DNA from 3 places in the Micromonospora sp. NPDC005553 genome. Region 1 is predicted to be linked to each of the others. Evidence: riboswitches for the same ligand, from Rfam matches in the RefSeq annotation. Region 1 holds a riboswitch; each other region holds the start of a gene.
The links. Region 1 has a riboswitch for cobalamin ahead of cobN (cobaltochelatase subunit CobN). Riboswitches for the same ligand answer to the same signal wherever they lie in the genome.

Region 2: it holds a riboswitch for cobalamin, as region 1 does, so the genes downstream of both, ACFYPG_RS22640 (ribonucleoside-diphosphate reductase subunit alpha) here and cobN (cobaltochelatase subunit CobN) in region 1, are expected to answer to the same signal.
Region 3: it holds a riboswitch for cobalamin, as region 1 does, so the genes downstream of both, ACFYPG_RS03905 (acyl-CoA thioesterase) here and cobN (cobaltochelatase subunit CobN) in region 1, are expected to answer to the same signal.

What each region holds. Positions count from the first base shown of each region.
Region 1 covers NZ_JBIAJD010000001.1:199,879-203,151, forward strand. The annotation lists gene cobN (cobaltochelatase subunit CobN) at 1-1,210, opposite strand, end outside; cobalamin riboswitch at 1,498-1,627, opposite strand; gene ACFYPG_RS01045 (MBL fold metallo-hydrolase) at 1,969-2,685, shown strand; gene ACFYPG_RS01050 (hypothetical protein) at 2,791-3,126, opposite strand; gene ACFYPG_RS01055 (RNA polymerase sigma factor) at 3,246-3,273, shown strand, end outside.
Region 2 covers NZ_JBIAJD010000005.1:379,282-382,554, forward strand. The annotation lists gene ACFYPG_RS22640 (ribonucleoside-diphosphate reductase subunit alpha) at 1-1,777, opposite strand, end outside; cobalamin riboswitch at 1,970-2,187, opposite strand; gene ACFYPG_RS22645 (enolase C-terminal domain-like protein) at 2,621-3,273, shown strand, end outside.
Region 3 covers NZ_JBIAJD010000001.1:845,080-848,352, reverse strand. The annotation lists gene ACFYPG_RS03910 (copper resistance protein CopC) at 1-697, opposite strand, end outside; cobalamin riboswitch at 819-1,035, shown strand; gene ACFYPG_RS03905 (acyl-CoA thioesterase) at 1,230-1,676, shown strand; gene ACFYPG_RS03900 (helix-turn-helix domain-containing protein) at 2,130-3,110, shown strand.

The DNA of each region.
Region 1 (3,273 bases):
ACTGCTCCGGGGTGAGCCACTCCACGTCGTGACCACCGGCGGCGATCAGCGCGTGGATCAGCGCGTCACCGTCGTCGGGCGGCGGCGCGTCACCCAGGTCGTAGCCGGCCTCGGCCAACGCGGCGAACAGCCGGACCGCCGACGCCGGGGTGTCCAACCCGACGGCGTTGCCGACCCGGGAGTGCTTGGTGGGGTACGAGCTGAGCACCACGGCGATGCGCTTGTCGGCGTGCGGCACGTACCGCAGCCGGGCGTGGCGTACCGCGATCCCGGCGACCCTCGCGGCCCGCTCGGGATCGGCGGTGTAGACCGAGAGCCCGTCGGCGTCGATCTGCTTGAACGAGAACGGCACTGTGACGATCCGGCCGTCGAACTCGGGGATGGCCACCTGCATGGCGGCGTCCAACGGGGACAGGCCGGCGTCGCTGTCGGCCCACTGCGCGCGGGTGCTGGTGAGGCAGAGCGCCTGGATGACCGGCACGTCCAGGGCCGCCAGGGCGCCGACGTCCCAGGCGTCCTCGTCGCCGCCACCGGAGGCGTCGGCGGCGACCGCGCCGCCGGCCGCGAGCACCGTGACCAGCAGAGCGTCACAGCGGGCGAAGAGCCCGAGTGGTCCGGCGCCCGCTGTCAACCCGCGCAGCGAGCCGCAGAAGATCGGCAGGGGGTTGCCGCCGGCCTGGCGGACCGCGTCAGCGAGCACGTCGACGAATCCGGTGTTGCCGGCGAGGGCGTGCGCCCGGTAGAAGACGATTCCCACTGTGGGCCGATCCGGGTCGGCGGCGTGGTCGCCGTGCACGCCGTACGCCGGGGTGGGCGCGGGTGCGGCGAACCCCTGGCCGGTGAGCAGCACCGTGTCGGAGAGGAACCGGGCCAACTGTCCGAGGTTGTCCGGGCCGCCCTCCACGAGGTACGCCAGCGACTGGGTGACGACCCCGGACGGCACTGTGGAGATGGCCATCAGCTCCGCGTCGGGCAGCGCCTCACCGCCGAGCACGACAGTCGGCACGCCGGTGGCGAGCACCGCGGCGAGGCCGTCCGGCCACGCCTGCCGCCCGCCGAGCAGGCGTACGACGACGAGGGCGACCCCGTCGAGCAGGGCGGGCACCTCCTCGGCGGCGACTCGGGCCGGGTTGGCCAACCGGTAGTCGGCGCCGCTGGCGCGGGCGGCAAGCAGGTCGGTGTCGGCGGTGGACAGCAGCAGGATGCGCACGGCAGGCTCCGGAGAGTGACGCCCTGGGCCCTCACGAGGGCGACCTGGACGAAGCGGGTGGGTACGGCGTCAGCCGGTACGACGGCCCGGGCGAACGGCGCACCGACGCATGGGTCGGGGCCGGTCAGCGCCGGGCGATCAGCTCAGCGGTGCCGGTGGCCGGTGTCCGGTGTCCTTGCAATGCACTGCCTGCAGTGCGAGACGACGATAGTCGTCGATGAATGAGACGCCGTGCGTCATCGGGTCCTCCTCGGGTGTCCACGCCCTGGGGTACGTCCCGACGGCCGAAGTATCCTGGCTTCCGGATCGACGCTCTCCCCCGGCCTTCCAACCGCAGACACACGGCCGTGACTCACGAGGGGGGATCGCTCCCCGGTGACAGTGGCGGGACCGCGTCGGATTCGCACCGACTTCCTTCACTGCCGTCAGGCCGCGAATGCTGCCACACCGCCGCGCCGCCGGTCAACGCCGGCCCGGCCCCGCCAGGCCGACGGCATTCATCGAGCTTCAGCGATTGGTGCAGGCGCGACTCCGCGCGGCGTAATGCCCCAGATCAATGTGCGACATCCTTTGCTCTGCTTACCTATACGCACCGGGCACGGAGGGTGACCGGCGTCTATAGGTAAGCAGAGCAAAGGATGGCCGAACCAGCTCTCACCTGCGCCGATCATCCGGCAGGGCGGTGCCGGCCGAAACCCTCACCTAGGATCGGCGAACGCCACACCAGTGTCCGCGATCAATCTCGGAGGTCGATCACCATGGTCGCCCCGCAGTTCCACCACCTGGCGGGCCGGGTCTGGCTCTGTCCGGGCGATCCCGACCCGGAGGCGGTCCAGGCCGGCGTCGCCGTCGTCGCCGACGAACGCGGCAGTGTGATGATCGACGCCGGGCAGAGCCCCGCGCACGCCCGCGAGATCCAGGGCGCGCTGGCCGCCGCCGGGCTCCCGGAGCCGCGTTGGCTGGTCTACACCCACCATCACTGGGACCACGTGTGGGGCGCCTGCGCCTGGCCCGGCGTGGAAATCGTCGGGCACGAGACGGCCGTGTCGCTGCTGCGCGCCGAGGCCGCCCGACCGTGGAGCCACCGCTACCTGCAAGAGCAGGTACTCGCCGATCCCCGCCTGCGCCCGAGCTTCCAGGCCCGCGCACGCGCGATGCCGTCCTGGGAAGACTTCGCCATCCTGCCGCCGACCCGGACCTTCGCCGACGTGGACGAGCTGCCGGTCGGGGTTCGGCTACGCCACGTCGGGGGCGGGCACGCACCGGATTCGGCAGTGGTGCTGGTGCCCGACTCGGGGGTGATGCTGCTGGGCGACTGCTTCTACCCGCCGCCGGCGCACCTGCGCCGACCGGAGGACGGCCTCGACGTCGACCTGGTCCGACGACTGCTCGACAGCACCTACCACTGGTACGTCTCCAGCCACGCCGACCCGATGACGTTCGAGCAGGCCCGCTCAGCCGTCGAAGGCGCCTGATCCAGCCGGCAACGCCCTTCCAGCACCGAGTGCGGGCGCCTCAGGCCGGCACACCGTTCATCTTCAGAACGATGAAGCCCCGGCCACGAGCGTCCGGGCTGCGCCTCAGCGGGCGTGCCGTTCCGGGTGGGCCCGGCTCCAGGTCCGCATCCGTTCCGGGTAGCCGGTGCGCGCCGCCTCGTACAGCGGCACCGCGTGCTTGCGGGCGATGGCCCCGGCCGCACGGGGCGTTCCGGTACGGCGGCGGATCCACTCGCCGTCGTGGGCGATCGCCACCACCGTGGTGTCCGTCGCCGTGGTCTCCGGCTCCAGGTAGAACTCCACCCCGTGCCGGGTGGCCACGAACGCCTCCAGCGCCGCGAGGTCGTCGCGGGTCGCCTCCCGGTCCAGCTTCGTCGGGGTCGCCTCGGCACCCCGTGACCGGCGACTGAACCAGCTCATGACCAGCCCCTCTCCTCGACGTCCCTCCAGTGGAGCACCGATTCCTGGCAATACGCTGCACGGCGGATGGGAGCAACCTGACCCACGCCGGGTGGAACCCGCAGCGGGTGGGCGGTGTCATGAGTGTGATCCGAACGGAGGCTCCCC
Region 2 (3,273 bases), on a different contig from region 1:
CCAGCAGCGAGTTGCGCAGCCCGTACGCCTCGACCCGCTCGCGCAGCGCGTCCCACCGCGCGGTCTGCGTACCCTCGACACCCCACAGGTCGGGCTGGAGCTGGCCCCGCGCGGCCCGGGTCTGCGGGTACGCCGGATGCTTGCCGAAGTCGCGCGCCAGGTCGGCGGAGGTTTCCAGCGCGGTCAGGTACAGCTCCTCGCTGATCCGGGTGGACAGCTCGCGGGCGGCCGGCGAGTCGAACGGCAGCCGCAGCGCGAAGAAGGCGTCCTGAAGGCCCATCAGCCCGAGCCCGACTGGCCGCCAGCGGGGGTTGCTCGCCGCCGCCTGCGCGGTCGGGTAGTAGTTGATGTCGATGACCCGGTCGAGGAAGGTCACCGCGGTCCGCACCGTGGCGCGCAGCCGCTCCCAGTCGATGCCGTCGGCGGTGAGGTGGGCGGCGAGGTTCACCGAGCCGAGGTTGCACACGGCGGTCTCGGCGTCACTGGACACCTCGACGATCTCGGTGCAGAGGTTGGACAGGTGCACCACGTTGCCCGGTTCGGCGGTCTGGTTGCAGAGCCGGTTCGACGCGTCCTTGAAGGTCATCCAGCCGTTGCCGGTCTGGGCGAGGGTCCGCATCATCTTCCCGTACAGCTCCCGGGCCGGGACCTGCCGCACGTAGCGGCCCTGCGCCTCGGCCTGCCGGTACGCGGCGTCGAACCGCTCCCCCCACAGGTCGGGCAGCTCGGGCACCTCGTGCGGGTCGAACAGCGACCACAGCTCGTCGGCCTCGACCCGACGCATGAACTCGTCCGGCACCCAGTTGGCCAGGTTCAGGTTGTGGGTGCGGCGGGCGTCCTCGCCGGTGTTGTCCCGCAGTTGCAGGAACTCCTCGATGTCCGGGTGCCACGGCTCCAGGTAGACGCAGGCAGCGCCCTTGCGTCGGCCACCCTGGTTGACCGCGGCGACGCTCGCGTCCAGCGTGCGCAGCCACGGCACGATCCCGTTGGACTGCCCGTTCGTGCCCCGGATCAGCGCGCCCCGGGAGCGGACCCGGGAGTACGCGATGCCGATGCCCCCGGCGAACTTGGACAGGTTGGCGACCTGGGCGTACCGGGCGTAGATCGAGTCCAGCTCGTCGAGCGGGGAGTCGACCAGGTAGCAGGAGGACATCTGGGTGTGCCGGGTGCCGGAGTTGAACAAGGTCGGCGAGCTGGGCAGGTAGGCCAGGCTGGACATCAGCCGGTAGAAGTCGACCGCCTCGTCCGGCGTCCGGGACAGGCCGCAGGCCACCCGCAGCAGCCAGTACTGCGGGGTCTCCAGCACCAGTCGGCTGGTGGGGTGGCGCAACAGGTAGCGGTCGTACACCGTGCGCAGGCCGAAATACTCGAACCGGCGGTCGCCGTCCGGGTCGACGGCGTGGTCGAGCGTCGCGGCGTGTGCGGCGACGAACGCGGCGGTGTCGTCACCGATCAGGCCCTCGGCGTGGCCGACCCGGATCGCCGCGCTGAACGAGGTGATGCCCTGTCGCCGCACCTCCTTGTCGACGTAGCCGGCCAGCAGCCGCGCGGCCAGACGCGAGTACTGCGGCTCCTCACCGATCATCTCGGCGGCGGTCTGGATGGACAGCCGGTCGAGTTCGGCAGTGGTCGCGCCGTCGTAGAGGCCGCTGATGGTGCGGGTAGCCACCCGCAACGGGTCGACGTCGGTCAGGTCGTCGGCCCACCGCTCGACCGCCCGGACGATCTTGTTCACGTCCACGGGTTCGGTGCCGCCGTCGCGCTTGCGGACCTGCATCGGCGTCCGCCGCACTGTCGCGTCGCCTCTGGCCGGGACTACCTCGGTGACTGTCACCACTCGCTCCTCGGAGTTCGAGACCTGGTGGCCCGGACGCGAGGAGACAGACACCGACGGACGCCACGCCGGCACCGGCGTGGGTCAGGTGGCGTCAGCCGTCCCACGCGGCCTCGGACCGCCGCCCACCCGGGTGCGGGTACGCGGCGCGCTGGCAGGTCTTCGGACTCGCGGGCACGACCGGGCTCGCCGGTCTCCTACTGGCCGTCGCTTCCCAGGCCGAATGGTGGCCCAGTGCTGATGACGGCTGTCGTTCCCACTCACCGCTGCGGGACAGTCCCGGATTTCCACCGGGTTCCCTGTTGCCTCGACCGCACTGGATGAGCGGCCGAACCAGCTGCGCTCGACACCATATATAGGGACGCAGTCGTTGTCACACCCCACATGTCGGTCTCGGGCGTGTCGACGGCGATGCGGTGACCACCGTCACCAACCCCCCGGGAGCACGCTGCGGCCGACCGACGCCGGGCACCGGAGACGAGGCTCTGCGCACGGGTGTCGACATTCGACAAAGATTTGACGTATCGAGGCCACAGCATTGGGGACCAAGCCCATACGTCGCCGTCGATACCTCGCGGCGAGCCGGAACATCCGATCTTCAGGGTCCGCCGCGCGCGGCACCTTCGCCCGCCAACCGGCATGATCGGAGTCAAGGCGGCTCGACCCGAGAGGGCAAACATCATATGTCTGCACGTCCGAGGTGATCGACAACGTTGACGCGCTGGAGCAGCCCTCCGTATACTCCCAGTGATCATCTGATCTTTAGCCTAGCCGGGCGAGGAGCGCATGCCGCAGATCACTGCCGTCACCGTCGAAGACGTCCGCTTCCCCACCTCCCTGACCGCTGACGGGTCAGACGCCATGAACAAGGACGGCGACTACTCGGCGGCCTACGTCGTCCTGCACACCGACGGCGTCGACGGCGTGGGCGCGCCACTCGCGGGGCACGGCCTGACCTTCACCATCGGCCGAGGCAACGACATCGTCGCGGCGGCGGCAGTCCACCAGGCACAGCTCCTCGTGGGCCAGGACGTGGCAACGATGGCAGCGGACATGGGCGCGGTCTACCGCCTGCTCACCTCCGACTCGCAACTGCGGTGGCTCGGCCCCGAGAAGGGCGTCGTCCACCTGTCCCTCGCCGCCGTGTTGAACGCGTCATGGGACCTGATCGCCCGGGTCGCCGACAAGCCGCTGTGGCGGCTGCTCGTCGACATGACCCCCGAGCAACTCGTCGACATCGCTGACCTGCGCTACCTGTCCGACGCGCTGACCCGCGACGAGGCACTGGCCATCCTGCGGGCCAAGGAGAGCACGAAGGCCGCCCGCCTCGCCGAGCTCGACCGGACCGGCTACCCCGCCTACACCACCTCGGCGGGCTGGCTCGGCTACGGCGACGACAAGCTGCGCCGACTGTGCCAGGAGGCGGTCGACACCGGCTA
Region 3 (3,273 bases), 650 kb from region 1:
CCGCCACCGCGACCACCGCCAGGCCGACCCACGCGACCGCTCCGGGGCCGCTTTCGTCAGTCGATCCGGTCGGCGCAGCCGCTGCCGCGGACGGCGGAACCGCCGTCTCGGCCGCGACTGTCGGCACCGCCGACGCCTGCCCGGACGACCCGTGTTGCTCGGCGGTGGCCAACAGCGCCGGATCTGGCTGGGTCGACGGCGGGCTCCACCCCTTGGGCGCCGCCGTCACCGGCCCGTCGTAGCGGAAGGTCAAGGTGCCGCGTACGGGGTCCCCGTCCGAGGCGACCGACAGGTAGCTCACCGAGTACTGGCCCTTGGCTGGCAGGTGCGCGACCGCCACCGTCGCGGGGAACCCGGTCGTGTACTCGCGTGGCTCGAACTGGCCGTTGACCAGGAAGTACTCGCGCACCGGCTTGTCCAGCGGCTTCGGCTCCCCGTACGACCAGCCATTGTCGACCCGGATGCCACCCGGCGCGGTGATCGTGAAGAACGCGTTGGCAGCGGCCTTCTCGGTGAAGAACAGCTGCACCGACGTCAACGGCTCGCGCACGGTTGCGCCGCTCGCCGGTGTGGACATGGCGAGGGTCCCGTGAGCTGCGGCGGGCTGGGCGGACACGAGGAGAGCGACCGCCGAGGCGAGGAGGAGCGCGAGGAGGCCCGAGACCACCCGCCCAGGATTCTGAGGGTGACGACGCATCTGAATATCCTCACTGGGCTGAGACTTTTTACAAGAGGTGACGAACTTTTTCCTCACATGGCTAAAGCCGAACACCTCCCGGGTGGTCGGCCGGGCTGAGGGGCCGTCGCCCCTGGCCAGCTATGCTCCCGGTGGCGCTGGTTCGCCCCGTCGTGACCGGCTGGGCGTCGTAAGAGGGAACCCGGTGGGAATCCGGGGCTGCCCCGCAGCGGTGAGTGGGAACGACCGCCGTCATCAGCACTGGGCCAGTGGCCTGGGAAGCGACGGCCAGTAGGGGACCGGCGTGGAGCCGGTCAGGCCCGCGAGTCCGAAGACCTGCCCGCGCCGCGTACACAACCGTGTGCGCTGCCGTCGGCCTCGCGGGTGGGCTGAGCGGGTGACGTGCCGGGCGGTGTGCGCCGGTGTGTCCTCGTCAGCGTGTGCCCGTGTTCCGGCGGTGTGGTTTCCCGAGGGACGGACTACCGCTGTGCACGACACCACCACGATCGCCGGCCGAGCGCCGTCGGCGTCGCACCTGACCCTGTCGCAGATCATGGACCAGCATCACACCAACCTGATGGGTACGGTCCACGGCGGCCGGATCCTCAACCTCATCGACTCGGTGGCCGGGGTGGTCGCCGCCCGCCACTCCGACGGGCCGGCGGTCACCGCCGCGATCGACGAGACCGCGTTCCTGCGCGCGGTGCGGGTCGGCGACGTCGTGCACGTCGACGCCCGGATCACCTGGGCCGGTCGCAGCTCGATGGAGGTGGCGGTCAAGGTGACCGCCGACCGGTGGGACCGGGCGGTGCCGCCCACCGACGTGGCCACCGCTCACCTGGTCATGGTCGCGATCGACGACGACGGCCAGCCTCGTACGGTGCCGCCGCTGCTACCGGAGACCGACGGTGACCGGCGGCGGTACCGCGAGGCGGAGATCCGCCGCAAGCACCGGCTGGCGCTGCGGCGCGCGCTGCTCGACGGTGCCGAAGACGACTGACCCGTGCGCGGTGCGCCCGTCGCGGCGCCGGCGCGGTCTGAGGAACCCGCCCCGCCGTCGATCTGGTCGGATGGCGTCCACGTCAAGTCTCGATCACGCAGAGTGTGGATGCTTATGTGCGCCGCGTTGTTGCGGGAGCTCGATGCCGCGGCGGCGGGTGCGTTCGGCGCGGATGAGGTCGGCCAGGTGGTTCAGAGTGCGGCCGGACAGCGCGACCGTAGACGGGTGAGACAGCACAGTGAGGCTCCCGGTTGGGGCATCGGATCTTGGTCGCCTGCTGTCTTACCGGGAGCCGCGTCCTATCTCGACACACGCTGCCCGCCACCCATCGCGACCAGGCCCATCACGATGAAAAGCCCTCAATGCCTGACCCGCGCCCTAACTCGCAACGCCGGTATATCGACGCCAGGCTATCGTGATCTGACCCCTGCAGCGACAGTGCGAAGGTGAGTCATGGACGTAGTCAGCACCACCGAGGTCCCGGTTGAAGACGGGTTCGCCTTCTGGCGCGAGGTGAACTCGAAGCTCTGGGTGCCCTACGATTTACGCTGTGAATCGCAGTGGGAGCCCGGATTTCGAGCTCAGGTCGGAATCAGCGAGTTCGGTCCCGTGCAGGCGACATTAATGACCACGATGCCGCACTCGGTCCACCGCACTCCCAAGCTCATTCGGCAGGCCGATCCCGAGGTGTTCAAGCTGGGCTGCCTTGTGCGCGGTGGCGGCATGATCACGCAAGACGGCCAGCGCACAGATTTCGGCGTGGGGGATCTGATTCTGTATGACACCTCCCGGCCCTACCTGGCCGAATTCAGCCCGGATGTGCCAGTTAGTCAGCTGCTGCTTCTGCGCTTCCCGCGCTTGTTACTGCCGTTGCCCCCTTGGGAGTTGCGGCGCCTGAGCGCAGTTCGCATCCCTGGCGCCCAAGGTATCGGCGCGTTATCTTCACAATTCCTGCTGCACCTTGCCCGGCACATGGACGAACTCAGTCCGTTGGACGCCGCCCAGCTGTCCACCCTCACCATTGACGTGTTGACAGCGGCACTGGCCAACGCGCTGGACGTCCAAAGTGCGGTGCCCTCCCACACCCGACGTCGAGCGTTGATGGCTCAGATCCACGCCTTCGTCCGAGAGAATCTCGGCGATCCGCGCCTGACACCGGACGCGATTGCCGCAGTGCATCACATCTCGTTGCGATACCTGCACAAGCTGTTCCACGAGGAAGGGCGCACGGTTGCCGGCTGGGTCCGAGAGCGTCGCCTGGAGCAGTGCCGACGCGACCTCGCCAACCCCCAACTAGGCGCGCGCCCGATCCACGCGATCGCCGCCCAGTGGGGGTTCACCAGCCCGGCGCACTTCAGCCAGGCGTTCCGCAGCGCCTACGGTCTTTCGCCACGCCAGTTCCGCGAGCAGTGCGCGAGAGTACGCGCAGACTAAAGACTTGTGCGCTTACCAGTAACGACAGACCCGACTGTGGCCTGCACTCTTATCTGAGGAAGTCCGCTCAGTCAGGATTGAATCTGATTCCGGCTTACGGAAGAAGATTCACTTGAGCGTGTTACATCGATCCGTGTTTTCGCGATGGAAGGAGCGCGAGGAA